3 regions of the Paracidovorax avenae ATCC 19860 genome follow, and region 2 is predicted to be linked to each of the others. Evidence: predicted binding sites of a transcription regulator. Region 2 holds the regulator's gene; each other region holds the start of a gene.

What was found. The regulator LexA, encoded in region 2, represses DNA repair genes until DNA is damaged. The targets are predictions, from matches to a motif close to ACTGTATNNNNATACAGT.
Region 1: a site for LexA is predicted at 2,211-2,228, ahead of ACAV_RS14720 (PA0069 family radical SAM protein). Genes of this name have one in related genera too.
Region 3: a site for LexA is predicted at 7,662-7,679, ahead of ACAV_RS06645 (DNA topoisomerase IV subunit B). Genes of this name have one in related genera too.

The regions. Positions count from the first base shown of each region.
Region 1 covers NC_015138.1:3,355,848-3,365,744, forward strand. The annotation lists gene ACAV_RS14715 (DMT family transporter) at 125-1,042, shown strand; gene ACAV_RS14720 (PA0069 family radical SAM protein) at 1,068-2,186, opposite strand; gene ACAV_RS25115 (hypothetical protein) at 2,324-2,938, shown strand; gene ACAV_RS14730 (acyltransferase family protein) at 3,042-4,226, opposite strand; gene ACAV_RS14735 (NAD(P)H-dependent flavin oxidoreductase) at 4,387-5,343, opposite strand; gene ACAV_RS14740 (acyl-CoA dehydrogenase) at 5,415-7,208, opposite strand; gene ACAV_RS14745 (electron transfer flavoprotein subunit alpha/FixB family protein) at 7,336-8,268, opposite strand; gene ACAV_RS14750 (electron transfer flavoprotein subunit beta/FixA family protein) at 8,295-9,044, opposite strand; gene ACAV_RS14755 (mechanosensitive ion channel family protein) at 9,208-9,897, opposite strand, start outside.
Region 2 covers NC_015138.1:2,979,883-2,989,779, reverse strand. The annotation lists gene hrpA (ATP-dependent RNA helicase HrpA) at 1-3,916, shown strand, start outside; gene ACAV_RS13115 (hypothetical protein) at 3,959-4,189, opposite strand; gene lexA (transcriptional repressor LexA) at 4,627-5,301, opposite strand; gene ACAV_RS13105 (asparaginase) at 5,407-6,393, shown strand; gene adk (adenylate kinase) at 6,483-7,139, opposite strand; gene kdsB (3-deoxy-manno-octulosonate cytidylyltransferase) at 7,294-8,085, opposite strand; gene ACAV_RS13090 (Trm112 family protein) at 8,082-8,264, opposite strand; gene lpxK (tetraacyldisaccharide 4'-kinase) at 8,299-9,339, opposite strand; gene ACAV_RS13080 (ExbD/TolR family protein) at 9,345-9,770, opposite strand; gene ACAV_RS13075 (MotA/TolQ/ExbB proton channel family protein) at 9,779-9,897, opposite strand, start outside.
Region 3 covers NC_015138.1:1,497,656-1,507,552, reverse strand. The annotation lists gene ACAV_RS06665 (methyl-accepting chemotaxis protein) at 1-88, opposite strand, end outside; gene ACAV_RS06660 (methyl-accepting chemotaxis protein) at 328-2,175, opposite strand; gene parC (DNA topoisomerase IV subunit A) at 2,378-4,735, opposite strand; gene ACAV_RS06650 (lytic transglycosylase domain-containing protein) at 4,797-5,642, opposite strand; gene ACAV_RS06645 (DNA topoisomerase IV subunit B) at 5,646-7,628, opposite strand; gene ACAV_RS06640 (MFS transporter) at 7,754-8,992, shown strand; gene ACAV_RS24895 (hypothetical protein) at 9,007-9,171, shown strand; gene ACAV_RS06635 (class I SAM-dependent methyltransferase) at 9,233-9,820, shown strand; gene dapA (4-hydroxy-tetrahydrodipicolinate synthase) at 9,883-9,897, shown strand, end outside.

The sequences.
Region 1 (9,897 bases), 380 kb from region 2:
CCGGTGGAGCCGCTCCGCTGCTCCGGTGCAGGAAGCAACCCTTCGCTCCAGCACGAAACATCCGCTCCCGACCCGGCAGGAGACTTCCCGGTGTCCCGCACCAGCGGCCACCGGAAAAAACGCCATGCCATCCAGCCCACCTGTCCCCATCGTCCGTGAACTGGCCGTGCTGCTCGCGCTCTCCACCTGCTGGGGCGCGTCCTACACCTTCATCCGCATCGGCGTCGAAAGCATTCCGCCTGTCACCCTGATCGCGGCCCGTACCCTCATCGCAGGCCTGCTGCTGCTCGGCATCGCCCTCTGGCGCGGCCTGCACCTGCCGCGGGATGGAAAGACCTGGACGGCGTTCCTGCTGCAGGCCGCTCTCAATAGCGTCGTGCCATTCACCTTGATCGCCTGGGCCGAGCAGACGGTGGACGCAGGGCTGGCGACGGTGCTCGACGCCACCTCGCCCCTTTTCGCCGTGCTGCTCGCCGCGCTCGCGCGCCGCCATCAAGCCGCCACGGCACGCCGATGGATGGGCGTGGCCTGCGGCCTGCTGGGCACCTGCTGCATCGTCGGCATCGAGGCCTGGCAGGGCCTCGGGCACGGCACCTGGGCCCAGCTCGCCATCGTGGCGGCCTCGGCGTGCTATGGGGCGGCATCGCTTTTCGGGCGGCGGTTCAGCGGCATGGACCCGGTGCTGCCTGCCGCCGGATCGCTGCTGTGCGGCGCGGCCGTCCTGCTGCCGTTGAGCCTGCTCTGCGAACGCCCGTGGACCATCGCCCCCAGCCCAGCATCCCTGCTGGCCCTGCTCGCCCTCTCGGTGCTCTCGACCGCGCTCGCCCTGGCCCTCTACTTTCGCCTGCTGCGCACCCTGGGCAGCGTGGGCACCACGGCACAGGCCTATCTGCGCGTGCCCATCGGCGTGGGGATCGGCGTGGTGTTTCTCGGGGAAAGGCTGCAGCCTACGGCGTGGATCGGCGTGGGATGCGTGGTGGCGGGGGTTGCGGCGATGGCGCTGCCCGGGCGCACTTCGGGAAAAGCCCGAGGCAGCGCTTGATACCTGGAGACTTGCGCCCGGCAATTCAGAACAGGCTCCCCTGCCCCCGCGCCAACCCCGGCCGGTACTGCGCCATGTCCAGTTCGATGCGCTCACGGTTCAGCCCCAGCCGCCGGCACGCGGCCATAAACCGCTGGCGCAGCAGGTCGGCCCACAGGCCCTTGCCTTTCATGCGGGAGCCGAAGCGGCTGTCATAGGTACGGCCGGCCGCGCGCGCTTCGGCGTCCAGGCCGTGCAGGTCCTGGATGCGCGCCATCACGCGCTCGGCGCGCTGCGGATAGTGCAGTTCCAGCCACTCGCGCATCAGGCCGTCCAGTTCCCACGGCAGGCGGATGGCGGTGTAGAAGGCCGACGTGGCGCCGGCATCGCGCGCGGCTTCCAGCACCTGCTCCATGTCCTCCGTGACGAACGGGATCTGCGGCGCCACGCTCACGCCCACCGGAATGCCCGCCTCCACGAGGGTGCGGATGGTGCGCAGCCGGCGGTGCGGGGCCGCGGCGCGCGGCTCCAGCCGGCGCGCCAGCACGGGGTCGAGCGTGGTGATCGTCACGTAGGTCGCGGCCAGGCGGTCGTGCGCGAGCGGCGCGAGCAGGTCGAGGTCGCGCTCCACGCCGCTCGACTTGGTGATGAGCGAAAACGGGTGGCGCACGTCGCGCAGTACCTCGATGACGGCCCGCGTGAGACCCAGGTCGCGCTCCACCGGCTGGTAGCAGTCGGTGGCGGAGCCCACGTTGAGCAGGTGCGGCACGTGGCCCGGGCGCGCGAGCTCGTCGCGCAGCACCTCCGCGATGTTGTGCTTGGCGATGATGCGGGTCTCGAAATCCAGCCCGGGCGACAGGTTGAGGTAGCTGTGCGTTGGCCGCGCGTAGCAATACACGCACCCGTGCTCGCAGCCGCGGTAGGGATTGACGGAGTGGTCGAAAAAGATGTCGGGCGAATCGTTGGCGCAGATCGCACTGCGCGCGGTTTCCAGGATGACCTGGGTGGCGGGCGGAGGCGGCGCCCCGTCTTCGCCCTCCTGCGCAGCGGGACCGCCCCAGCCATCGTCGAATGCGGCGCGGGCATCGCGCATGAAACGGTGCGGCGTGCGTGCCGCCGTGCCGCGGCCCTTGATGCTCTGCAGGGGGATGTGGACTTCGGTCATGGGCAACTCCGGATGCACCAGGAAACTGTATGAATATACAGCCATCGGATACACTGTGCGCAGCAAGAGATTTCACGCCATGGCACAGTGCTGATATCCCGGTGCTCCCTGCCCCGCATCACCAGTTCACCCACCTCATGAACCCGCCTTCTGCCGCATCCGCAGTGGACCCCCAGGTTCCGGCGCCCCTGCCGGAGGCCTTTCCGCCGTCCGGATCGCCGCACGACGGCATGCCGGCACCAGCACCCGGGCCGGCCCGCATGCGCCCGGTGGCGGCGGAGACCGGCTGCGCGGCCACCCGGCGCTGGCTGCGCGGCGACTGGACCCCCGAATGGTTCTGCGCCTTCCTGGCGGGCAACCGACGCGAGCAAGGCCGTTTCCGCCAGGAGCTGGCCACCATGCGCGGCTCCGTGGCGTGGCTGCTGCGTCAGCGCCGCCAGGGCCGCTGGAGCGCCGAGGAGCGGGAGCGCCTGCGCGGCCTGATGCGCTCGGCCTCCTCCGTCAGTCCCTACCTGCTGATCTGGGCGGTGCCGGGATCGATGCTGCTGCTGCCGTTCATGGCATGGTTCATCGACTGGCGCCGCGGCGTACGCGAGCGCGCGGCGCTGGCCGTGGTGCCGATGGAAGACGGCCTGCCGGTGATGGCGGTGCTATCCACCCCCGCGCTACCGGCAACCGCCAGCGCCTTGCCGGGCGGGCCGGAAGATGGCCTCCTCGATCCCCCGCACCAGCCTGCGGGTCGGGCCCGCTGACCGGCTCCAGCGCCTGGCAGCCCAGCCACGCCATACGGCCCGTGCCCGGATGGCATCCGCCGCCACTGCGGGCGGGCATGGGGGCTGCGGTGCCCGGTGCTTCTCAGCCCAGGTGCCCTGCCGCCAGGGCCACTACCAGGCCGGCACCCACCAGGCCCGCCTGCCAGCGCAGCGCCATGGTCCACGACGGCACCTGCCGCTCCACCCGCTCATAGAGAAGCCATCCCGCCGCGATGGAGAGCGCGAGCGCGGCGACCATGCCCAGGGCGTTGAGCGCGACAGACTCGGGCCAGGCCTTGGTGACTGCGGCGTTCACCAGCAGGCACACGGGAAAGTGCACCAGGAAGACCGAATAGGAAATGCGGCCGAGCCGTGCCAATCCGCCGCTCCAGGCGGACTGTGCCCGATGCGCCGCCGGCATGCCGGCTCGCTGCAGCGCCGCGCGGCCCTCCTGCCAGCGCAGCAGCAGCACCAGCCCGAGTGCCGCGCACCATGCCACCGCGATGCGCCCCCGGAAATCCAGCGCCAGCGCCACCGCGCCCCACACGCCGATCAGCACCAGCCATGCGGCAGCGGCGCGGCTGCCGCGCGGTGCGGCCACGGCCCAGCGCGCCATCATGCCCAGGCCATAGGCACCGAAGAAATACACCGCCCAGGCATCGAGTGACGGATGGCGGTTGAGCTCCCAGAGCGAGAGCGCCGTGGCCGCGGCCACGGCCACCCGTGCCGCCGGCTGGGCAGCACCGCGGGCCCGCACCGGCAGCACGCGGGCGCCGTGGCGCGCGGCGGCCAGCAGCAGCGCCGAGAACACGAAAAGCTGGAAGTCGATCGCCACATACCAGACGCCGGCAGACAGCGCCTCCTCGCCCACCACATCCTGCAGCATCAGCGCGTTGGCCAGCAGCTGCGGCAGGCTCGGCTCCGCCGGCACGGAAGGATGGTCCAGCCAGGGCCGCACCGCCGCCGCGGCCAGCACGGCCAGCACCAGGGCCACGGCATACGGCACCACGAGGCGAACGAAGCGCCGCCCGATCTCCGGCGCGGTGCCGCTCCAGCGTGGCCCTCCCGCCGCCGCCAGCCGCCCCGCCGCCAGGTAGCCGCCCAGCACCAGGAAAACCTGCACGGCCATGCGGCCGTAATCTGTCAGCCAGGCGATGAAACCCGGCATCAAGGGCTGGGCCACTTCGGACATGGGCCCGTAGAAGGCCAGGTGGTGCGCCACGATCGTGGCACAGGCGATGCCCTTGACCGAATCGATCAGGGTGTTGCGGGACGGTGAGGACGGCATGCGGCAAGCGCGCACATCGCGGCGCACCCGTACAGGGGTGGCGCGGCGCGGAAGAACGGTTCTTGGTGTTGTGTGGGGTCCGTGGGGGCGATATTTTGCCCCAGCACGGCCGTCCGCGGGTGGCCGCACCGCCCCGGTGCGCGGAAAGCGCCGCAGCCGTTCAGAGTGCCAAGCGTTCGCGGGCTGCGGCGTACTCGCGGCGCAGGCGCCCGACCAGATCGGCGGCGCCCGTCACCTCGGTAATCGCGCCGATGCCCTGCCCGCAGCCCCAGATGTCCTTCCAGGCCTTCTTCGCATCGCCGCCGAAGTTCATCTTGCTGGGATCCGATTCGGGCAGGTGGTCCGGATCGAGCCCCGCGGCACGGATGGAGGGCGCGAGGTAGTTGCCATGCACACCCGTGAAGAGGTTGCTGTAGACGATGTCGTCGGAGTTGCCGTCGACGATGGCCTGCTTGTAGGCCTCCTGCGCGCGCGCCTCGTGCGTGGCGATGAAGGCCGAGCCGATATAGGCGAAGTCGGCGCCCATGGCCTGCGCGGCCAGGATGGCTCCGCCCGAGGCGATCGAGCCCGAGAGCGCCAGCGGCCCCTCGAACCACTGGCGGATTTCCTGGATGAGCGCGAACGGGCTCTTGATGCCTGCATGGCCGCCGGCGCCCGCCGCCACGGCGATCAGGCCGTCGGCGCCTTTTTCGATGGCCTTGCGGGCGAACTTGTTGTTGATGATGTCGTGCATCACCACCCCGCCCCAGCCGTGCACGGCTTGGTTCACGTCCTCGCGCGCGCCCAGGCTGGTGATGACGATCGGCACCTTGTACTTGGCGCAGACCTCCATGTCGTGCTCCAGCCGGTCATTGCTCTTGTGCACGATCTGGTTGATCGCGAACGGCGCGGCAGGGGACTCCGGATGGGCGCGGTCCCAGGCCGTGAGCGCCTCGGTGATCTCGGCGAGCCATTCGTCCAGCAGTTCGGCGGGCCGGGCGTTGAGTGCCGGCATGGAGCCGACGATGCCGGCCTGGCACTGCGCGATCACCAGCTTCGGATTGCTGATGATGAAGAGCGGCGAGCCGATGACCGGCAGCGAAAGTTTCTGGAACACGGGCGGCAGGGTGCTGCGCATGGGGAAGTCTCCGGATGTTGTTGTGGACTGGACTGCGAAGGGCGTTGGCTGCTGTGGTGGCAAGAGGCCGCTCAGAAGGCGTCCGGTGCGAGCGCGGTCACGCTGGCTGCGCCTTCCACGATGGCGTCGCGCTGGGCCTTCGTGCGCACCAGGATGTGTTCCGCGTAGAAGCGCGCCGTGGCCACCTTGGCCTGCAGGAAGGCCGCATCGCCCTGCCCGTCCGCGAGCAGCGACTGCGCCTTGAGTAGCGCGCGGCCCAGCTGCCAGCCGGCGACGAGGTTGCCGCCCAGCATGAGGTAGGGCACGCTGCCCGCGAAGGCGGCGTTCGGGTCGGATTTGGTGTTGCCCGCGATGAAACGCGCCACTTCCTCGAAGGCATCGCAGGCCTCGGCAAGGCGGCGTGCGACGGCCTGGGCTTCGGGCGTGCCGGCCGCGCGCAGTTCGTCGGCCGTCGTGCGGGCCTGCGCCGCAACGGCCAGCGCCGTGGCCGCGCCGTCGCGCGCCGTCTTGCGGCCCACGAGGTCGTTGGCCTGGATGGCCGTGGTGCCTTCGTAGATGGGCAGGATGCGTGCGTCGCGGTAGTGCTGCGCCGCGCCCGTCTCCTCGATGAAGCCCATGCCGCCGTGCACCTGCACGCCCAGGCTCGTCACTTCCAGGCTCATCTCGGTGCTGTAGCCTTTCACGAGCGGCACCATGAATTCGTAGAACGCCTGGTTTTCCTTGCGCGCCGCCGCGTCGGGATGGTGGTGCGCGGCATCGTATGCCGCGGCCGCCACGCTGGCCATGGCACGGCATCCCTCGGTGAGCGCGCGCATGGTCATGAGCATGCGCCGCACGTCGGGGTGGTGGATGATGGGCGCGCTGCCCGGCAGGCTGCCGTCCACGGGGCGGCTCTGCACGCGGTCGCGCGCGTACTGCACGGCCTGCTGGTAGGCGCGCTCGGCCACCGCGATGCCCTGCAGTCCGACGGCGTAGCGCGCCGCGTTCATCATGATGAACATGTATTCCAGGCCGCGGTTCTCCTCGCCGACGAGGTAGCCCACCGCGCCGCCCCCGTCGCCGAACTGCAGCACCGCCGTGGGCGAGGCCTTGATGCCGAGCTTGTGCTCGATGGAGACGCACTGCACGTCATTGCGCGCCCCCAGGGATCCATCGGCATTCACCAGGAACTTCGGCACCACGAACAGGCTGATGCCCTTGACGCCTTCCGGTGCGCCTGCCACGCGGGCCAGCACCAGGTGCACGATGTTCTCCGCCATGTCGTGCTCGCCGTAGGTGATGAAGATCTTCGTGCCGAAGACCTTGTAGGTGCCATCGCCCTGCGGCTCGGCGCGCGTGCGCACCAGGGCCAGGTCCGAGCCGGCCTGCGGCTCGGTCAGGTTCATGGTGCCGGTCCACTCGCCCGTCACCAGCTTTTCCAGGTAGGTGGTCTTGAGTGCATCGCTGCCGGCGGTGATCAGCGCCTCGATGGCGCCGTCGGTCAGCAGCGGGCACAGTGCGAAGCTCATGTTGGCGCTGTTGAGCATCTCCGCGCAGGCCGCGCCGATGGTCTTGGGCAGGCCCTGGCCGCCGAAATCCACCGGATGCTGCAAGCCCTGCCAGCCGCCTTCCGCGAACTGGCGGAACGCGTCCTTGAAGCCCGGCGTGGTGGTCACCCGGCCGTCCTTCCAGGACGACGGGTTGCGGTCGCCCGCCACGTTGAGCGGCGCCACCACGCCCTCGTTGAAGCGCGCGCATTCCTCCAGCACCGCCTGCGCCGTGTCCAGGCCGGCCTCCTCGAAGCCCGGCAGCGCGGCGACCTGCGCGATGCCCGCGAGGTGCTCGATGGCGAACAGCATGTCCTTGACGGGGGCGGTGTAGCTCATGGGAATGTCTCCGGAATCGATGAAAACGGCCACGGACCGGGCGGGCCGGGCAAAAAAAAGGGCACCGCATGCGATGCCCTCGTGGAGGCCCTGCCGGCAGCCTGCGGCTCCGTCGGGGCCGCCGGGGTCAGAGGGACTTCACGAGTTCGGGCACGGCGGTGAACAGGTCCGCCTCCAGCCCGTAGTCGGCCACGCTGAAGATCGGCGCCTCGGCATCCTTGTTGATCGCCACGATCACCTTGGAGTCCTTCATGCCGGCCAGATGCTGGATCGCGCCCGAGATACCCGCCGCGATGTAGAGCTGCGGCGCCACGATCTTGCCCGTCTGCCCCACCTGCAGGTCGTTCGGGGCATAGCCCGCATCCACCGCCGCGCGGCTCGCGCCGATCGCAGCACCCAGCTTGTCCGCCAGCGGCGTCATCACCTCGTTGAACTTCTCCGCACTGCCCAGCGCGCGGCCGCCCGAGACGATGATCTTGGCCGCCGTGAGTTCGGGCCGGTCGCTCTTCGTGACCTCGCGTCCCACGAACTGGCTCTTGCCCGAATCCGCGGCCGCATCGGCCTTCTCCACCGCCGCCGAGCCGCCCGTGGCGGCCGCGCCGTCGAAGCCCGTGGTGCGCACGGTGATCACCTTCACGGCGTCGCTGCTCTGCACCGTGGCGATCGCGTTGCCCGCGTAGATCGGGCGCTCGAACGTGTCGGGGCCGTCCACCTTGGTGATGTCGCTGATCTGCGCGACATCCAGCTTCGCGGCCACGCGCGGAGCCACGTTCTTGCCGCCGGCCGTGGCCGGGAACAGGATGTGGCTGTAGCTGGAAGCGATGGCCAGCACCTGGGCGGCCACGTTCTCGGCCAGGCCGTCCTTCAGGCTGGCGCCGTCGGCCAGGATGACCTTGGAGACGCCCGCGATCTGCGCGGCAGCCTGAGCGGCGGCATCCGCCCCCTGGCCGGCCACCAGCACGTGCACGTCACCGCCGCAAGCGGCAGCGGCCGTGACCGTGTTCAGGGTGGCAGGCTTGATGGTCGCGTTGTCGTGTTCTGCAATGACGAGTGCGGTCATGTCGTGTGTTCCTTGTCCCAGTCCGTTCAGATCACTTTGGCTTCGTTTTTCAGCTTGTCCACCAGCGTGGCGACATCGGGCACCTTCACGCCCGCGCCGCGCTTCGGGGGCTCGGTGACTTTCAGGGTCTTGAGCCGCGGCTTCACGTCCACGCCCAGGTCCTCGGGCTTGACCGTGTCCAACTGCTTCTTCTTGGCCTTCATGATGTTGGGCAGCGTCACGTAGCGCGGCTCGTTCAGCCGCAGGTCGGTGGTGACGATCGCCGGCAGCGTGAGCGCCAGCGTCTCCAGGCCGCCGTCGACCTCGCGCGTCACGTTCACCTTGTCGCCGCTCACCTCCACCTTGGAGGCGAAGGTCGCCTGCGGCAGGTCCGCGAGCGCAGCCAGCATCTGGCCGGTCTGGTTCGAGTCGTCGTCGATCGCCTGCTTGCCCAGGATGACCAGTTGCGGCTGCTCCTTGTCCACCAGGGCCTTGAGGATCTTGGCCACGGCCAGGGGCTGCAGCTCTTCCGACGTCTCCACCAGGATCGCGCGGTCCGCGCCGATCGCCATCGCCGTGCGCAGCGTTTCCTGGCATTGCGTGACGCCGCACGAGACCGCGATCACCTCCGTGACCACGCCCTTTTCCTTCAGCCGCACGGCCTCCTCCACCGCGATCTCGTCGAACGGATTCATGCTCATCTTCACGTTCGCGATGTCCACACCCGTGTTGTCCGACTTCACGCGGACCTTCACGTTGTAGTCCACCACGCGCTTGACGGGGACCAAGACCTTCATTGCTGCGGCTCCTAAGGGGTTGATTGATTGACGTAACGTAAACCGAACCATTCTATGCGCCGCCCCGTGCGCAGCCTGGCACGCGGGAGGTGAATCGCGCCGGCGAATCCGTCGCGCACAAAAAAGAACGATCGTGCTTTTATCGGAGTATATCCGCGTCCGGTCACGCCGTGGGCGGCGGCGCGGACGCTTGTGCGACATGCGCGACCTGCAGGGGCCCCGCAGGCGGTGGGCCATCGGCCTGGAGGCGCACCACGCGCTGCGGATAGGGGATGTCGATGCCCTCGGCGCGCAGGCCGTCCAGGATGGCGATGTTGATCGCCGAGCGCAGATTGACCGTGCCGGCCGAAGGGTCGCTGACCCAGAAATTGAGACTGAACTCCAGCCCGTCAGGTGCGAAGTTCACCAGGTAGGCCACCGGTGCCGGGTCGGCCAGCACGCGCGACTGCGCGGCCGCGGCACTGCAGAGGATGGCCTGCACCCGCGCCACGTCGCTGTCGTAGCCCACGGTGATGTTGGTGGTGATGTTGAACTTGCGATCGGCATCCGAGAGGTTCTCCACGCGCTGCGTGATAAGCGTCTCGTTGGGCACGATGGATTCCCGCCCGTTGCCCGCGCGGATCAGGGTGTAGCGGGTCTTGATGTCGGTGATGCGGCCCTCGAAGCCGTCCACGCGCACGTTGTCGCCGATGCGCAGGGAACGTTCCAGCAGGATCACGAAGCCGCTCACGTAGTTGGAGGCGAGCTTCTGCAGGCCAAAGCCCAGGCCCACGCCGACGGCACCGCCCAGCACCGACAGCGCCGTCAGGTCTACGCCCACGGCCGACAGCGCGAACAGCAGGCCCACCAGCAG
Region 2 (9,897 bases):
TGCCAAACCGGGTGAGAAGGGCCGCCTGATCGGCCACACGCAGCCGCGGCGGATCGCGGCGAGCAGCGTCGCCAAGCGCATCGCCGAAGAGCTGCAGACGCCGCTGGGCGACGTCGTGGGCTACAAGGTGCGCTTCCAGGACCGCCTGTCGCGCGATGCCTCCGTCAAACTGATGACGGACGGCATCCTGCTGGCGGAAACGCAGACCGACCCGCTGCTGACCGCCTACGACACCATCATCATCGACGAGGCGCACGAACGCAGCCTGAACATCGACTTCCTGCTCGGCTACCTGCGCCAGATCCTGCCGCGCCGGCCCGACCTGAAGATCGTGGTCACCTCGGCCACCATCGATGCAGAGCGGTTCGCGAAGCATTTCGAGTCGGCCAAGGGGCCCGCACCCGTCATCTACGTGTCCGGCCGCACGTTCCCTGTGGAGCAGCGGTACCGGCCCTTCGAGGACAGCCGCGACTATGGCCTGAACGAAGCCATCGCCGATGGCGTGGACGAACTCTGGGCCGGCAACGCGGCGGGCGACATCCTTGTCTTCCTGCCCGGCGAGCGCGAGATCCGCGAAGCTGCCGACCACCTGCGCAAGCACCTGGCCCACCAGCCGGTTATGCGCGGCGCCGAGGTGCTGCCGCTGTTCGCGCGCCTCTCGCAGGCCGAGCAGGATCGGATCTTCGAAGGCCACACCGGCCGCCGCATCGTGCTGGCCACCAACGTGGCCGAAACCTCGCTCACGGTGCCGGGCATCCGCTACGTGATCGACGCCGGCACCGCGCGCGTGAAGCGCTACAGCTTCCGCAGCAAGGTCGAGCAGTTGCTGATCGAGCCCGTGAGCCAGGCGGCGGCCAACCAGCGGGCGGGCCGTTGCGGCCGGATCGCCAACGGCATCTGCATCCGGCTCTACGACGAACCCGACTTCAACGGCCGGCCGCGCTTCACCGACCCGGAAATCTTGCGCTCCTCGCTGGCGGGCGTGATCCTGCGCATGAAGTCGCTGCACCTGGGGGATGTGGCGCAGTTCCCGTTCATCGAGGCCCCCTCGGGCCGGGCCATCGCAGACGGCTACCAGCTGCTGGCCGAACTGGGCGCGGTGGACGATGCCAACGAACTCACACCCATGGGCGTGGAGCTCTCGCGCCTGCCGCTCGATCCGCGCGTCGGCCGCATGATCCTGGAGGCGCGCGACCGCCAGGCGCTGGATGAGGTGCTGGTGATCGCCTCGGCCCTGTCGGTGCAGGACGTGCGCGACCGGCCGCTCGAGGCCCAGCAGCAGGCCGACCAGGCGCACGCCAAATTCGACGACGAGAAGAGCGAATTCAGCGGCTACCTCAAGCTCTGGAAGTGGATCAACGAAGCCCGTGGCGGCGCGCCGAGCCTGCCGTCCGCTCGGGCGCAGCGCGATGCCGCGCGCAAGGGCGCGCCCTCGCAGGCCGTGCTGCCGGTGGCGCAGCGCCAGGCGCGCGGCAGTGCCGACGCGGCCGCACCCGCAACGGCCGCTGCGGCGTCCGTGCCGGTCCCCACGCCTACCCACAAACTCAGCAACCGGCAATACGAATCGCTGCTGCGCCAGAACTTCATCAGCGTGCGGCGGCTGCGCGAGTGGCGCGACATCCACACGCAATTGCTCACGGTGGTCACCGAGCACCGCTGGCGCCTGAACATCCAGCCGGCCAGCTACGAACAGATCCACCGGTCCATGCTCGCCGGACTGCTCGGCAACATCGGCGTGAAGAGCGAGGAAGAGGACTGGTACCTTGGCGCGCGCGGCATCAAGTTCTACAAGCATCCCGGGGCGCACCTGTCGAAGAAGCCCGGGCGCTGGATCGTGGCGGCGGAACTGGTCGAGACCACGCGCCTGTTCGGGCGCGGCATCGCGGCCATCGAGCCGCAGTGGATCGAGGAAATGGGCGGCCACCTGCTCAAGAAGCAGATGCTGGACCCGCACTGGGAACGCAAGTCAGCGCAGGTGACGGCGCTGGAGCGCGCCACCCTCTATGGCATCGTCATCTACAACAACCGGCGCGTGAACTTCGGCAAGGTGGACCCGCGCACTGCGCGCGAAATCTTCCTGCGCGAAGCGCTGGTCGGCGACCAGTGGCCCCAGGACTGGGAGCGGCGCCTGCCGTTCCTGCCGGCCAACCGCAAGCTGATCGCCAAGGTGGAGGAACTGGAGCACAAGTCGCGCCGGCAGGACGTGCTGGTGGACGAGGAGCTCATCTACGCCTTCTACGACCAGCAGGTGCCTGCCGACATCTGCACTGGCGCCGATTTCGAATCCTGGTACCGCGAGGCCAGCCGCGCGAAACCGGACCTGCTCAAGCTCACGCGCGACGAACTGATGCGCCACGAGGCTGCCGGCATCACCACCAGCGCCTTCCCGCGCATGGTCCGGCTGGGCGGGGTGGATTGCGCGGCCACCTACCTGCACGAGCCCGGCGACCCGCGTGACGGCGTCACCGTCACGGTGCCGCTCTTCGTGCTCAACCAGGTCAGCGAAGAGCGCTGCGAATGGCTGGTGCCGGGTATGCTCAAGGACAAGATCCAGGCGCTGCTCAAGAGCCTGCCGCAGCGCCCGCGCAGCCGTTTCGTGCCCCTGCCGGACAATGCCGCGCGCCTGGCCGAACTGCTCGGCACGCCCGAGCGCTTCGGGCAGGGCAGCCTGGTGGACGTGCTGCTCAAGCAGGTGCGTGACGAGACCTCGCTGGACGTGAAGCGGGCCGACTTCAAGCTCGACATGCTCAGTCCGCACCTGTTCATGAACTTTCGCGTGGTCCACGAAGACGGCCGGCAGCTCGGCCAGGGGCGCAACCTGGGTGCGCTCAAGGCCGAATGGGGGGCCAAGGCCCGGGGCGCGTTCCAGGCTTTGGCGGGGCTCAAGCTCGCAGGTTCCGCGCCGGAGACCGGGGGCGACGCGTCGCCTGCGGAAACGGCCCCGGCTGCGCGACCCGGCAAGGGTGGCGCGCAGGGCAGGCCTGCGGACAGCCGTGCGGCTTCCGCCGCCGGCAAACCGCCCAGCGGCGGTCCGGCGGCCGCTCCCGCCCCGGCAGCCGTGCCGGCGGGCCAGCGCTACACGGCCTGGACCTTCGGCGAGCTGCCCGAACTCATGGAGATCCGCAAGGGCGGACAGACGCTGATCGGCTTCCCGGCACTCATCGATGGCGGCGATGCCGTGACCATCGAAGTGTTCGACGAACCCGGCGTGGCCGCGGCGCGCCACCGCGCGGGCCTGCGCCGCCTGTTCGCGCTGCAGATCAAGGACGCGCTCAAGTACCTGGAAAAGAACATTCCGGACCTGCAAAAGATGGCGGTCGCCTACATGCCGCTGGGTACGCAGGAAGAGCTGCGCGCACAGGTCATCGATGTGGCGCTGGACCGCGCCTTCCTGGTCGATCCCCTGCCCACGACCGAGGCCGACTTCCAGCGCCGCGTGCAGGAGGGCCGCGGCCGGCTCACGCTGATTGCCAATGAAGTCGCGCGCCTGGCCGGTGCGATCCTGCTCGAATACGCTGCGGCGGCACGCAAGATCAAGGACACGAAAGGCGCGCCCGAGGCCACGCAGGATGCGCAGCAGCAACTGCAACGGCTCATGCCGAAGAACTTCCTGGCGGTGGCGCCCTGGTCGCAGCTCGCGCACTTCCCGCGCTATCTGAAGGCCATCACCCTGCGCCTGGACAAGGTGCGAGCCGATGCTGCACGCGACGCCACGCGGCTCGCGGAACTGCGCCCCCAGGAGCAGCGCTACTGGCGGCTCGTGGCCGAGCGCAAGGGGCAGGTGGATGCGCGCATGCAGGAATTCCGCTGGTTGCTGGAGGAACTGCGGGTGAGCTTCTTCGCACAGGAGCTTCGCACGCCGCAGCCCGTGAGCGTGAAGCGCCTGGACAAACTCTGGGCGCAGATCAACAGCTGAGGCCGCAGGCGGCGGACCACGGCCGGGGGCAGCCGTTGCAGGTCATTGCAGCACGGCTTCTGCAGCGGCCCAGCGCTCCAGTTCTGCCCGCACATCGGCCATCCGGCCGGAGATCACGAATCGCTCCGGCGTACCTGCCTGCCGGCGCTGCACCACGCGCACGGCGCCTGGCGCCCGCGCCGCGCAGGTGCGCTGGCTGCCGGCCGGGGAGCGCGCGGGGCGCTCCATGGTGGCCGCCAGCACCGCGGTCGAGGAATCCGCGGGCAGTGCCATGGATGTTGCAGTGCTGGCCTCTGCTCTGCCATGGGCCGTGGCGACAGGCGGGCCGTCGGATGGGCGGTGGCTGGCGGTGGACGTGTCGGACGCCCCGCGACTGTGCGCCGGGCAGTCCGGCCATCGCGACCATGCGGCGGATCGGCCAGATAAATTCCCCGAGGAGGTACCCCGCAGCCAGCGGACGAGGCCGTGCAGCGGCTGCAGGCAGGACGAGAGGGTGGTGAGATCGAGCAAAGCCTTTGCCATGGAAAAACTCCAGCGGTCAGAATGGGTTGAACACTGGCAGGATTGGCTTTAGACAGGCAGGGCGATGCCGCAGGGTTGACCATCCACGCGAAGCGGAAAGCCAGACGCCCGCCACCTGGGCAACGCCAAACGGGGAACCAGGGCGCGAACCATGCTCCGGCGCCATGCGCCGGGCGGCCCGCAGCCGGCTACATCAGCATGGTGTTGCGGATGAGGCCCACGGCCAGCCCTTCGATCTCGAACGATTCGCCGGGCTGCACGGTGATGATGGGATAGTCGGGGTTCTCGGGCAGCAGCTCGATGGCACCCGCGGTGCGCCGCAGCCGCTTGACGGTGACTTCGTCACCCAGGCGGGCGACGATGATCTGGCCATTGCGCGCCTCGCGCGTGGACTGCACGGCGAGCAGGTCGCCATCCATGATGCCGGCATCGCGCATGGACATGCCCCGGACCTTGAGCAGGTAGTCGGGCTTGTGCTGGAAGAGGCTGCCTTCCACGCTGTAGGTCTGGTCCACGTGTTCCTCGGCGAGAATCGGTGAGCCTGCAGCGACGCGGCCGATGAGCGGCAGCATGAGCTGCGAGATGCCGGGAATGGGCAGGTGGAACTGGGTGCCGCGGGCCGCATTGATGGACCGCACGGCCTCGCCGCGCAGCCGGATGCCGCGCGACGTGCCGCTCACCAGCTCGATGACGCCCTTGCGTGCCAGTGCCTGCAGGTGTTCTTCGGCCGCGTTGGCGGACTTGAAGCCGAACTCCGCGGCGATTTCCGCCCGGGTGGGGGGCGCGCCGGTGCGTGCAATGGCGGTCTGGATGAGATCCAGGATCTGCTGCTGGCGGGCGGTGAGCTTGGGGCTGTCGAGCATGCGGGGCACTCCAGTGAAGGAAGATCGCGCCGGACGGGCGCTGGGTGGATCGAATCACCTGTGGATCGATCCAGTCACTGTATTTTTAAACAGTTTTCAAAGGCAATGCAAGTGTTTGCAGGAAAAATCCTGGTGCTGGGCACCGGTGGAACCATCGCCGGCACGGCGGGGAGCGCGGAAGACAACATCGGCTACACCGCCGCGCAGGTCGGCATCGACCAGTTGCTGGCAGCGGTGCCCGGCCTGGCGCGCGCTGCCGGCGGCGCGCGGCTGGAAGCGGAGCAGGTCGCGCAGATCGACAGCAAGGACATGGACGGCGCCGTATGGCGAGCCCTGGCCCTGCGCTGCGAGGCCGCATTGGCGGATCCCGGCGTGCGCGCCGTGGTGGTCACGCACGGCACCGATACCCTCGAAGAAACCGCATGGTTTCTCCACCGCATGCTCGCGGGCGCGCGGGACAAGCCCGTGGTGCTTGTCTCGGCGATGCGCCCTGCCACCGCACTGGCGCCCGATGGCCCGCAGAACCTGCTCGACGCCGTCGCCGTGGCCGCCACGCCGGGTGTGCGCGGGGTGGTGGCCGTGGCCGCCGGTGAATTGCACGGGGCGCAGCGGGTGCAGAAGGTACATCCTTACCGGCTGAACGCCTTCGCGTCCGGCGAAGCGGGGCCCCTGGGCTGGGTGGAAGAGGGCCGCGTGCGGCTCGCCGCCGGCTGGCCCACGGCGGAATCATCGGAATCATCGGCCGAGGCTCGCGCCGCGCTGGAGGCGCTGCGCAACGGAGCGGAGTGGCCGCGCGTCGAGGTCGTGGTGTCGCATGCGGGCGCGAGCGGACGCATGGTGGATCTGCTGGTGGCCGACGGAGTGCACGGCCTGGCCGTGGCCGCTACCGGCAACGGCACGCTGCACCACCAGCTGCAGGCAGCCCTGGAGCGGGCGCAGGCCGCCGGCGTGGCCGTCAGGGTGGCCACGCGGTGCCCCCTGGGCCAGTTGCTGCCCCGTCCGGGCGACACACTGCCTGCCACGCAGGGGCTGAGCGTGGTGAAGGCGCGGGTGGAGTTGCTGCTGGAGCGGCTGGCGAAGCTCCAGGCATAAGACGCCAGCGATTCGATCCGGAAACGAAAACGCCGCCCGGGGGCGGCGTCGGTCACGGGCCGGCCGGGTGCCGGCCCTGCGCCAGGAACTCAGTCCGCCAGGGCGGCCAGCGCGCGCTGGGTGATTTCCTCCACCGTGCCGGTGCCGCTGATGGCGCGGTACTTGGGCGCATTGGCCGGGTCGTTCTTCGCCCAGGTGGAGTAGTACTCCACAAGCGGGCGCGTCTGCGCGCTGTACACCTCCAGGCGCTTCTTCACCGTGTCTTCCTTGTCGTCCTCGCGCTGGATCAGGTCCTCGCCGGTGACGTCGTCCTTGCCTTCCACCTTGGGCGGATTGAACTTCACGTGGTAGGTGCGGCCGCTGGCCGGGTGCGAGCGGCGGCCGCTCATGCGCTCGATGATGGCATCGAACGGCACGTCGATCTCCAGCACGTAGTCGAGCTTGACGCCTGCGGCCTTCATGGCATCGGCCTGCGGAATGGTGCGCGGAAAGCCGTCGAACAGGAAGCCCTTGGCACAGTCCGGCTGGGCGATGCGGTCCTTCACGAGATTGATGATGAGGTCGTCGCTCACCAGCTTGCCGGCATCCATGACGGCCTTGGCCTGCTGTCCCAGCGGCGTGCCGGCCTTCACGGCAGCGCGCAGCATGTCGCCGGTGGAGATCTGCGGAATGCCGTATTTCTGGCAGATGAACGCGGCTTGCGTGCCCTTCCCGGCGCCGGGCGCGCCCAAAAGAATCAGTCTCATGGAGGTCCTCTAAGTGTTGAAATCAGCCAGCGCCGGAAGCCCGGGCTTGCCGTAGGCCCGGGTTGGCGCTTCAATCGCGGGCAAGGATAGCATGCGGGTCCTTCCGTCTGCCTGACAGCCGCGACACCATCGTGACGGCACCGGGCCCGCGCTTTCAGCCCAACAGCGAACGCACCCGTTCGAGGTCTTCCGGCGTGTCCACGCCCGGCCCCGGTGCGGTGTCCGCCACATGCACGGCGATGCGGTGCCCGTGCCACAGTGCACGCAACTGCTCCAGCGCTTCCAGGGCTTCCGTGGGGGCCGGCGCCAGGGCGGAAAACGCCCGCACGAACGCTGCCCGGTAGCTGTAGATGCCGATGTGGCGCAGCGGCGCGCAACCTGCAGGCACGCCTGCGTGCCCGCCTCGCCACCAGGCCGTGTCCGCATGGCCACGCGCGTGCGGAATCGGTGCCCGGCTGAAATAGTGCGCGAGGCCGCGGGCGTCGAGCACCACTTTCACCACGTTGGGGTTGGCGAAGTCCTCCACCGAATGGATGGCATGCGCGGCCGTGCCCATGTCCGCTTCGGGGCGGGCCGGCAGCAGGGCCGCGACCGCATCGATGAGGGCCGGTGCGATCAGCGGCTCGTCCCCCTGCACGTTCACCACCACATCATCGTCGGCCAGCCCGAGCTGCACGCAGGCCTCGGCCAGCCGGTCGCTGCCGCTGGGATGGTCCGCGCGCGTCGCGACGGCCTGCACGCCATGCGCCGCGCAGGCCTCCAGGATGCGGGGATGGTCGGCTGCCACGACCACGCGGGCGGCCGCGCTGCGGGCGGCCTGCCGCGCCACCCGCACGACCATCGGGACGCCGCCGATGTCCGCCAGCGGCTTGTCGGGCAGGCGGGTCGATGCCAGCCGGGCGGGAATCAGGACGGTGAAGCCAGCGGATGCGGCCGGGCCGCTCACGCCTCCAGCTCCGCGTCGGTCAGCGTGCGGGCCTCGGTCTCCAGGAGCACCGGAATGCCGTCGCGCACCGGGTAGGCGAGCCGTGCGCTGCGCGACACCAGTTCGTCGCGCTCGCGGTCGTAGGTCAGCGGACCCTTGGTGACCGGGCAGACCAGCAGTTCGAGCAGTTTGGGATCCATGGCGTAGCGGATAGGTTCGGAAAATGGAGCCCGATCATAGCGAGGGCTGGCGCAGCGCCTGCAGCCGTGCGTGCAGCCGGTCGAAGAAGGCCGGCGCGATGTCCACCACCAGCGGCACCGCCAGCGCCTGCGGGTGCGTGCGCCAGAGCTTCGCCGCGTCTTTCTCGGTGCAGACCAGCGGCACGCCGGGCGGCGTGTCCGGATGCCAACCCGAGAAGTCGGCATGGTCGGGCAGGGCGGTGGCCTCCTGCAGGACCAATCCTTGGGCGCGCAGCATGGCGAAGAAGGCGGCGGGCCGGGCGATCGCCGCCACGGCGTGTACCGGCACGCCGCGCAGGTGCGACAGTGGCGTGGCGCGTCCGGAGGCGTCCACAGCATGGGCGGCAAGCGATCTGTGCAGGGCGAAAACCCCCATGGGCGCGCGCTCGGCGCCCTCGGGCACAGCTCCGGCATGCAGCACGGCATCCACGGGCCGCGGCCAGCGCTCGCGCAGCGGGCCCGCGGGCAGCAGCCAGCCATTGCCGACGCCTTCCTCGCTGAACACGCACAGTTCCACATCCCGCGCCAGCGCCCAGTGCTGCAGGCCGTCGTCGCAGACGAGTACGTCGGTCTCCGGATGCCGTTCCAGCAGGGCGCGGGCTGCCTGTGCACGGCGCGGCGCGACGAACACCGGCACGCCGGTGGAGCGCGCGAGCAGCAGGGGTTCGTCGCCGGACTCGGAGGCGCTGCTGTCCGCCCGCACCTCACGGCAGTCGGAAGTGCTGCGCCCGTAACCACGGGAGACCACGCCCGGATGCCAGCCGCGCTGCCGCAGCGCGTGCACGACAGCCTGGGTCACGGGTGTCTTGCCGGCGCCGCCGGCCACCACGTTGCCCACCACGACCACGGGAACAGGCATGCGCTCTGCCCGCAGGACGCCCCGCTCATACAGCAACCGGCGCATGCCGGCCAGGGCGCCGTAGAGCAGGGAGACGGGCGACAGCAGCCAGGCGACCGCGCCGCGGTGGCGCCAGGCCCGCTGGATCCCCGGCGTCGCGTCCGGCACCGGCAGCCCGCGGCGGCGTGGCTGCGCCATGCGGGTCAGCGGCCCGCGCTGGCGGACGATTGCGTGGCGAAGGTGATCTGCGACAGGCCCACGCGGCGCGCGGCTTCCATCACGGAAATCACGGCCTGATGTGGAGCGTTGGCGTCGGCGCTGATGATCACCACGCTGTCGCGCCCGGCCTGCGCGGCGGCCCCGAGGGCCTGGGCGATCGCTTCCACGCCCTTGCCTTCCACGGCGGCCTTGTTGACGGCGTAGCGCCCGTCGGCGGCCACCGCGACGATCACTTCCTTGGGATGGTCGCGCTGCTGCTCGGCGTCCGCCACCGGGAGCGTGAGCTGCAGTTCGGTGAACTTGCTGTATGTGGTCGAGAGCATCAGGAAGATGAGGATCACGAGCAGCACGTCGATGAAGGGGATCAGGTTGATCTCCGGCGCTTCCTTCGGGCGGGGGCGGAAATTCATCGCGCCGCTCACTTGCGCAGGCGCAGCAGGTGGCGGACGAACTGCTCAGAGGCGAGCTCCAGCGTGAGCAGGTAGGCGTCCACGCGGCTGCGGAAATACCGCCAGAAGATCAGCGTCGGGATGGCGA
Region 3 (9,897 bases), 1.5 Mb from region 2:
CGGCCACGCCGAGCACCGCGGACAGCATGGCCACCAGCAGGGCGACGGCGATCCAGAGCTTGTGGACGACCCGCAGTGATCGTTGCATGGCGGACTCCTTTGTCATGCCGGGCGGGCCGCGCCCACCCTCGTCGGCTGAAGCCATCGTGCATGAAGCGGCGTCCGGGGCGCTCGGTGTTTACACCAGAGCCGGGTGGAACCACCCGCCAGGCTTAGAGCAGCTAACACGACCCAGCGAAGCGGTTCTGGCCAGGCGCCGTATCGCAGGCAGTACGGGTAGTACGAAAAGATGCGGCAACGACGCCAGAAGGGTCGTGTTAGCCGCTCTTAGAAGGTTTCCCAGTCGTCGTCGCTCTGGCTGGCCTTGCGCGGCGGCGCAGGAGGCTGCGGCGCAGGAGGCTGCGGCGCGGGTGCCTGCGCCGCGGATGCCGCAGGTGCCGGGCGGCCACCGGACAGTGCGGGCGCCTTGCCGGCCGCCGGCCTGGCGACAGCCGGCGTGCGCGGCCGGGCAGGTGCCGCGACGGCAGGGCGCGGGGATGCCTGCGCTGCGGCCGGAGGGAAAACGGGCGCCGGCACCGCCCTGGCGGCAGGTGGCGGAACGGGCACGGAGGCGGAGGGAATCCCGGTCACGCTGCCGTCCCGCAGGCGGAATGCCGCCACCACCTCGGCCAGCATGGCCGCCTGCGTCTTGAGCGAGCCGGTGGCGGCCGCGGCCTCCTCGACCAGTGCGGCGTTCTGCTGCGTCACCTGGTCCATCTGCCCGATGGCCTGGCTCACCTGCTCGATACCCGTGCTCTGCTCCGCGCTCGCGGCGCTGATCTCGCCCATGATGTCGGCCACGCGCCGGATGCTGTCCACCACGGACTCCATGGTGCGTCCGGCCTGCGCGACCTGCTGGGAGCCCTCGTCCACCTTGGCCACGGAATCACCGATCAGCGCCTTGATGTCCTTGGCGGCTTCGGCGCTGCGCCCCGCGAGCGCGCGCACTTCGCCGGCCACGACCGCGAAACCGCGGCCCTGCTCGCCGGCCCGCGCGGCCTCCACGGCCGCATTCAGCGCGAGAATGTTCGTCTGGAAGGCAATGCCGTCGATCACGCCGATGATGTCGGCGATGCGGCGCGAGGAAGCATCGATGGCACCCATGGTCTGCACCACGCCGGCCACCACCTGCCCGCCCTCGCCCGCCACCTGCGAGGCATGGGCCGCGAGCTGGTTGGCCTGCCGGGCGCTGTCGGCGTTCTGCCGCACGGCGCTGGTGAGTTGTTCGATGGAGGCGGCCGTCTGCTGCAGGGCGCTCGCCTGCCGCTCGGTGCGCGCCGAAAGGTCCTGGTTGCCCGCATCGATTTCGCGCGCGGCAACGGCGATGCTGTCGGCCCCCTGGCGCACGCGGCCCGTGACCTGGGCGAGGTTGTCGTTCATCTGGCGCAGGGCATCCAGCATCTGCCCGGTCTCGTCGCGCCCGCCCGTGGTGATATGGCTGGTGAGGTCGTTGTCCGCCACGGCGCGCGCGACACGCACCGCCTCGCCGAGCGGGCGCGTGATGCCGCGCGTGATCCACCAGCCCAGGCCCGCGCCCAGGATCAGGGCCAGCACGGTGGCGATCGCCACGGCGATGCGGGTCTCCGCGTAGCCGGATTCCACCTTCCCCAGGGCCGCATCGATGTTCGCGCGCTGCAGGTCCAGGAGTTGCTGCACGCTCTTGAGGTACTGCACGGTCAGGGGCTGGAACTCCTGCGTGAACAGGCGCTGCGCCTCGTCCAGCCGCCCCTCGCGCTTGGCCTTGTAGAGGGCATCGCGGGACGCGAGATAGGCCACGCGCGTTTTCTGGATGTCGGCCATCAGAGCCTTTTCCTGGTCGGTCTGCGCCAGCGCATCGATGCGCTTGAGCATGTCACCCGACTGGCGCGAAGAGGCGGCCGCCTCTTCCGCGAACCTCTCGCTGAGTGCCGAATCCGCACTCAACGCCACGGCCTTGGTCCGCTGCACGCTCGTGTGGATGTTGCGTGCCCAGTCGCTGATCAGGCGCTCCTTGAAGAGGGCTTCCGATCCGACGCCCTTCACGGAGCGGACCATCTCCCCCATATTGGTCAGGCCCAGCATGTTCATGAGGAACATGACGAGCAGGATGAGCGCGAATCCCAGCGCGAGGCGGGTGGATATTTTCAGATCTTTCACGGTAAGGGTGCTCCTGGCGCGCATCAAGGCAACGCACGGCCCCGCAGCCGCCGCCTCCGGTGGCCGTGCGGGCAGATAGTGCATTGATACAAGCAGAAACACCACTCGCATTAACACCATATTCCTGCCGCGATGCGGCGGCGCAACAAAAAAGGGCCGCCATGCCCTGGCGGCCCTCCGGAAAAGCGGTGTTCGCGAGGCTTTACTCGACGCGCAGCACGGCGTTCGGCTTGAAGCCCAGGTCCGCCGCCTTGCCCTTGCGCCCGCGTGGGAAGCGCGCATTGTTCAGGCTGCGGATTTCCAGTGTCTCGTCGCGCTCCTTGCCGCCGCGGCCCACGCCCGCGATGCGCACGCTGCGCGTGTAGGCCGCCGCGCCTGCCAGCGTGTCCTTGGGCTCGAGGTCGATGAGCATCAGGCCGCGGCCGCCGTTGGCCATCTGCTTGAGCTCGGTGATCTCGAACGTCAGGATGCGCCCGCCCGCCGAGGCGCAGCACACATGGGTCGCGGGAACGAGCGCCTGGCTGCCGCTGGTGAACGCCGCGTGCGACGGCCGGCAGAGCTGCTCGCCCTCGCCCAGCGAGACGAAGGCCTTGCCGCCGCGGTTGCGCGCGGTCATGTGCTCCACGGCGGCGATGAAGCCGTAGCCGCCCGAACCCGCGAGCAGCAGCGCCGCGTTCGCGGGGCCCGCGAAATAGTGCACCGGCTGCGTGCCGGCCTCCAGCTCGATCAGCGTGGTGATGGGCTGGCCATCGCCGCGCGCGCCGGGCAATTGCGAGACGGCCACGGAATACACGCGGCCGTTGCTGCCGAAGGCGATGAGCGTATCGACGGTGCGGCACTCGAAGGTGCCATAGAGCGCGTCGCCGGACTTGAAGGCGAAGGTGCCGGCATCGTGGCCGTGGCCCTGGCGCGCACGCACCCAGCCCTTCTGCGAGACGACCACCGTCACGGGCTCGTCGACCACCTTCACCTCGGCCGTGGCGCGCTTGTCGGCCTGGATGAGCGTGCGGCGCGCGTCCGCGAACTGCTTCGCGTCCGCCTCGATTTCCTTGACCATCAGGCGGCGCAGCGATGCGGGGTTGGCGAGGATGTCCTCGAGCTTGCCCTGCTCTTCGCGCAGTTCCTTGAGTTCCTGCTCGATCTTGATCGCTTCCAGCCGCGCGAGCTGGCGCAGCCGGATTTCCAGGATGTCCTCGGCCTGCCGGTCCGACAGGCGGAAGCGCTCGATCAGCGCCGCCTTGGGCTCGTCGGCCGTGCGGATGATCGCGATCACCTCGTCGATGTTGAGCAGCACGGTCTGCCGCCCCTCGAGGATGTGGATGCGGTCCAGCACCTTGGCGAGGCGGTGCTGGCTGCGCCGGGTGATGGTCTGCTGGCGGAAGGCGATCCATTCCTCCAGCATGCGCCGCAGCGACTTCTGCACGGGCTTGCCGTCCAGGCCCACCATGGTCAGGTTGATGGGCGCGGAGGTTTCCAGGCTGGTGTGCGCCAGCAGCGTGGTGATCAGCTCCTGCTGCGGCACCTTGCCCGTCTTGGGCTCGAACACGATGCGTACGGGCGCGTCCTTGCTCGACTCGTCGCGTACCACGTCCAGCACGCCCAGCACCGTGGCCTTGAGCTGCGTCTGCTCCTGCGAAAGCGCCTTCTTGCCGGCCTTCACCTTGGGGTTGGTGAGTTCCTCGATTTCTTCCAGCACCTTCTGCGCGGACACGCCGGGCGGCAGCTCGGTCACCACCATCTGCCACTGGCCGCGCGCCAGGTCCTCGATCTTCCAGCGCGCGCGCACCTTGAGGCTGCCGCGCCCCGTGCGGTAGGCATCCTGGATGTCGCCGGGGCTGCTGATGATCTGGCCGCCGCCAGGATAGTCCGGGCCCGGCACCATCGCGGCGAGTTCCTCGTCGGCGAGCTTCGGGTTCTTCACCAGCGCCACGCAGGCGTCGGCGATCTCGCGCAGGTTGTGGCTCGGGATCTCGGTGGCCAGGCCCACGGCGATGCCGCTCGCGCCGTTGAGCAGCGCGAACGGCAGCCGCGCGGGCAGCTGGCGCGGCTCCTCGGTGGAGCCGTCGTAGTTGGGCACGAAACCCACCGTGCCCTGGTCGATCTCGTCGAGCAGCAGGCTGGCGATGCGCGTCAGCCGCGCCTCGGTGTAGCGCATGGCCGCGGCGCCGTCGCCATCGCGGCTGCCGAAGTTGCCCTGGCCGTCGATGAGCGGATAGCGCTGGCTGAAATCCTGCGCCAGCCGCACCAGCGCGTCGTAGGCCGACTGGTCGCCGTGCGGATGGAAGCGGCCCAGCACGTCGCCGACCACCCGGGCGCTCTTCACGGGCTTGGCCGGCACGTTGCGGGTGGGCCCGCCATAGGCCAGGCCCATGCGCTCCATCGCGAAGAGGATGCGGCGCTGCACCGGTTTCATGCCGTCGCACACGTCCGGCAGCGCGCGGCCCTTCACCACGGAGAGCGCGTACTCCAGGTAGGCTCGCTGCGCGTAGCTGGCCAGGCCCAGGTGATCGCCGGACTCGGGCTGGGAGAAGTCGAGGGTGGGTTGGTCGTTGTCGCTCATGCGTCGGGAAGGATGGAAAGAGGAACGCGGCAGGCGGTGCGCCGCGGTGTCGTTCGAAAGGTCAGGGCGCGTCCTGGGCCACGGGTGCTGCCAGTTCCATGCGCACCCGGCCTGCCGCGGCGCCGCGGCCGGTAGCCACGGGCACCGGGGCCGCCGCCGCGGGCTTGAGCAGGGCGTAGAGCCCCAGCACGCTCTTCACGTAGTTCTGTGTCTCGCGGTAGGCCGGAATGCGGCGGCCGGCGCGCTGCACGGCCCCCTCGCCCGCGTTGTAGGCTGCCAGGGCCAGGTCGAGCCGGCCCTCGAAAAGATCGATCAGGTGCCGCAGGTAGCGCGTGCCGGCCGCGATGTTCGTGCCCGGGTCGGTGAGCTTCTGTTCCACCGAACGCTTCGCCTCGCGCGCCACGCCGAAGCGTTCGGCCGTGGCCGGCATCACCTGCATGAGCCCCACCGCGCCGCGCGGCGACACCGCCTGCGGATCGAACCCCGATTCGGTCGCGATCACGGCCTGCAGCAGTTCGTAGTCCAGCCCGTGGCGGTTCGCCGAGGCGCGCAGGAAATGCTTCACGCGCTTGACCTCGGGCGCGATGTCGAAATAGGCCAGGCGCCGCGCACTCTCCGGCGTGGCCCCCGGCGCCACGCCGGGCGGGACGAGGCCCGTGCCCGTGGAGCGCCCGTCCTTCGTGGAATCGAACACGTCGCCGCGGAAGAACAGGCTGTAGCGCTCGTCGATGCGCTCGGCCGCGAAATGCGTCACGCCGCGCTCGTCCACGTAGGCCCAGAGGTCCGCATGGGCGGATTGCACCGGCAGCCAGAGCGCCAGGGCCAGCGCGGCCGCGCGCGCGCCGGCAGCCGCCTGCCGCCGCAGCCATGCCGCCACGGCATCACCACCGGAGCGTTGCGCCGCCATGGCTCAGATGTCCACTTCCACGGCGTCGCCGTGCAGTTCCATCAGCTCGCGCCGCGCGGCCGCCTCGCCCTTGCCCATGAGCTTGGTGATGAGGCCTTCGGTCTCGGCGAAGCCCAGGTCGCCCAGTTGCACGGGCAGCAGGCGGCGGGTGTCGGGGTTGAGCGTGGTCTCCCAGAGCTGCTCGGCGTTCATCTCGCCCAGCCCCTTGAAGCGGCTGATCTGGCACTTCTCGCGTGCCACGCCGTCCTTGGCGCACTTGTCGAGGATCGCCTCCAGCTCGCCGTCGTCCAGTGCATAGACCTTGGAGGCCGGCTTCTTGCCGCGCGCCGGCACGTCCACCCGGTAGAGCGGCGGGCGCGCCACGTAGATGTGGCCGGTCTCGATCAGCTTGGGGAAGTGGCGGAAGAACAGCGTGAGCAGCAGCACCTGGATGTGGGATCCATCGACATCGGCATCCGACAGGATGCAGACCTTGCCGTAGCGCAGGCCGGAGAGGTCCGGCGTGTCGTTCGGGCCGTGCGGATCCACCCCCAGCGCCACGGAGATGTCGTGGATCTCGGTGTTGGCGAACAGCCGGTCGCGGTCCACCTCCCAGGTGTTGAGCACCTTGCCGCGCAGCGGCAGCACGGCCTGGCACTCCTTGTCGCGGCCCATCTTGGCACTGCCGCCGGCGGAGTCTCCCTCCACCAGGAACACCTCGTTGTGCGACAGGTCGCGGCTCTCGCAGTCGGTGAGCTTGCCGGGCAGCACGGCCACGCCGGAGCCCTTCTTCTTCTCGACCTTCTGGCCGGCCTTCTGGCGCGTCTGCGCGGCCTTGATGGCCAGCTCGGCGAGCTTCTTGCCATAGTCCACGTGCTGGTGCAGCCACAGCTCGAGCGCGGGCCGCACGTAGCTCGACACCAGCCGGACGGCATCGCGCGAATTGAGTTTTTCCTTCACCTGGCCCTGGAACTGCGGATCCAGCACCTTGGCCGAGAGCACGTACGAGGCGCGCGCGAACACATCCTCGGGCAGCAGCTTCACGCCCTTGGGCAGCAGCGAGTGCAGCTCGATGAAGCTCTTCACCGCCTGGAACAGCCCGTCGCGCAGGCCCGCGTCGTGCGTGCCGCCCGCGCTGGTGGGAATCAGGTTGACGTAGCTCTCGCGCACGGGCGCGCCCTCGTCGGTGAAGCCCACGCACCATGCGGCGCCCTCACCTTCGGCGAAGCTCTCGTTGTGCCGGTCGGCATAGCCCTCGCCCTCGAAGAGCGGGATCACCGGGTCGGCCGACAGGCTCTGGCCCAGGTAGTCGCGCAGGCCGCCCTTGTATTGCCAGGTCTGCGTCTCCTTCGTCTTCTCGTTGACCAGCGACACGGTCACGCCCGGCATCAGCACGGCCTTGCTGCGCAGCAGGTGGACCAGCTCGTTCATCGGCAGCGCGGTCGATTCGAAATACTTGCCGTCCGGCCAGACGCGCACCGTCGTGCCCTGGCGGCGTTCGCCCGCGGCCAGGGGCCGTGCCGTCAGCGGCTCGGTGACGTCGCCGCCCTCGAACACGAGGCGTGCGATCTGCCCGTCGCGGTGCGTCGTGGCCTCCAGCCGCAGCGCCAGGGCATTGGTGACCGAGACGCCCACGCCGTGCAGGCCGCCCGAGAAGCTGTAGGCACCGCCCTTGCCCTTGTCGAACTTGCCGCCCGCATGCAGGCGCGTGAAGACCAGTTCGATCACCGGGGCCTTTTCCTCGGGGTGCAGGCCGAACGGGATGCCGCGCCCGTCGTCCTCGATGCCGACGGAGCCGTCGGCGAACAGGGTGACCTTGATGCGCTTGCCGTGCCCGGCCAGGGCCTCGTCGGCCGCGTTGTCGAGCACTTCCTGGATGATGTGCAGCGGGTTGTCCGTGCGCGTGTACATGCCCGGCCGCTGCTTCACGGGCTCCAGGCCCTTGAGCACGCGGATCGAACCTTCGGAATAGTCGCTGGGCGAAACGGAGGAGGGTTTGGCTGCCATGGGCGCGGATTGTAGTGCGGGCTGCCCGGCGGCACTGGATGGAAAGACAGCCACCCGCCTGCCGCACGGGTTAACCCGCATCCTTCGGCAAGCGCCGGCAGACGCTTTTGGCTACATTCGGGCGGATGTCCCCCGAAACCCCGAAGCTCTCCATGGTGCAGGTCCTGGCCTGCGGCGCGGCCGTCGTCACGCTCTCCATGGGCATCCGCCACGGCTTCGGCCTGTGGCTGCAGCCCATCACGCAGGACATGGGCTGGACCCGCCAGACATTCGCGCTCGCGCTCGCCGTGCAGAACCTCGCCTGGGGCCTGTTCGGCATCTTCGCGGGCATGGCGGCCGACCGCTTCGGGGCCTTCCGCGTGCTGATCGCGGGGGCGGTGCTCTACGCCCTCGGGCTGGCCGGCATGGCGCTGTCGCCCACGCCCCTGCTGTTCGCCCTCACGGCCGGCGTGCTGATCGGCGCGGCCCAGGCGGGCACCACCTACGCCGTGATCTACGGCGTGCTGGGCCGCCAGATCGCGCCCGAGAAGCGATCCTGGGCCATGGGCGTGGCCGCGGCCGCCGGCTCGTTCGGCCAGTTCCTGATGGTGCCCGTGGAGGGCCAGCTGATCGCCCGCCTGGGCTGGCAGGAATCGCTGCTCGCCCTCTCGGCCATGGTGCTGCTCATCGTGCCGCTGGCCTTCGGACTGCGCGAGCCGGGCTTCGGCCGCCGCGCCGCAGGCGCTCCCGCCGCGCCGCGCAGCCAGACCGTGGGCGAGGCCCTGTCCGAAGCGCTGCGCTACCCCAGCTTCCTGCTGCTCACGGCCGGGTACTTCGTCTGCGGCTTCCAGGTGGTGTTCATCGGCGTGCACATGCCCAGCTACCTCAAGGACCACGGCCTCTCACCCCAGGTGGCGAGCTACGCGCTGGCCCTGATCGGCCTCTTCAACGTCTTCGGCACCTACATCGCCGGCACCCTGGGCCAGCGCATGGCGCGCCGGCACATCCTGGCCTTCATCTATTTCGCCCGCGCGGTGGCGATCACCGTGTTCCTGCTCGCGCCGCTCACCCCCGTCTCGGTCTATATGTTCTCGGCGGTGATCGGGTTCCTGTGGCTGTCCACCGTGCCGCCCACCAACGCCACGGTGGCGCAGATCTTCGGCGTGCAGCACCTCTCGATGCTGGGAGGGTTCGTGTTCTTCAGCCACCAGATCGGCAGCTTCCTGGGTGTCTGGCTGGGGGGCTACCTCTACGACCGCACGGGCAGCTACGACGTGGTCTGGTACCTCGCCATCGCCTTGGGGCTAGCGGCGGGCCTCATCAACCTGCCGGTGCGCGAATCGCCGATCGCGCGCGCGCCGGCCCGGCCAGGCGCCACCGCCTGAGGCGCGGCATGCGCATGGCGTCCACCCCTTTGTCCACCCCCAACTCCCGGCGCCCCGGCTGGAAGCGGTGGCTGCCCTGGACCATCGCGGCCGCCGTGGCGCTGTCCGCCGCCTTCGCTCTCTATGCAGAGCCCGGTTTCGTGGTAATGATGGCGGACCAGGTCTGGTCCTGTTTCTGAACTCCTGCCGCGGCGCGTCCGCCCGCGGCCCCTCCCACGCCCCTCCCTCGCCACCCCCGCGATGCACAGACCAGGCCCGCCACCCCATGCCGCGCTGCACGGCCAGGACGCGCCGTCCGGGTGGATCACGCGCTGGGCCCACCTGGTGCCGCTGCACGGCCACGTGCTGGACGTGGCCTGCGGCAGCGGCCGGCACCTGCGCTGGTTCCATGCGCGCGGCCATGCCGTGACCGGCGTGGACCGGTCCGCCGAGGCGATCGCACCCCTGGCGCAGCTGGGAGAACTCGTCCATGCGGACATCGAACAGGGCCCCTGGCCCTTCACCGGGCGCCGCTTCGATGGCGTGGTGGTGACCCACTACCTCTGGCGCCCCCTGCTGCCCGCCCTCGCGGCCAGCGTCGCGCCCGGCGGCGTCCTGCTGTACGAAACCTTCGCGCGCGGCAACGGGACCGTGGGACGGCCGTCGCGCCCGGAATTTCTGCTCGAGCCCGGGGAACTGCTGGCGGCCTTCCCCGGTCTGAGGGTGATCGCCTACGAGGACGGCTTCCTGCCGTCTCCGGAGCGGTTCGTGCAGCGCCTCGCGGCCGTCCGGGAGGCACCCGGCGACGGACCACCCCGCCACCCCCTCGTGCCTCCCGCCTCCGGTTAACCCCCCGGCCGGGCCGGTTACACACTCGTTAGAATGCTCTTTTACCGTTTTCCTTCGTGGACATGACCTCTTCCAGC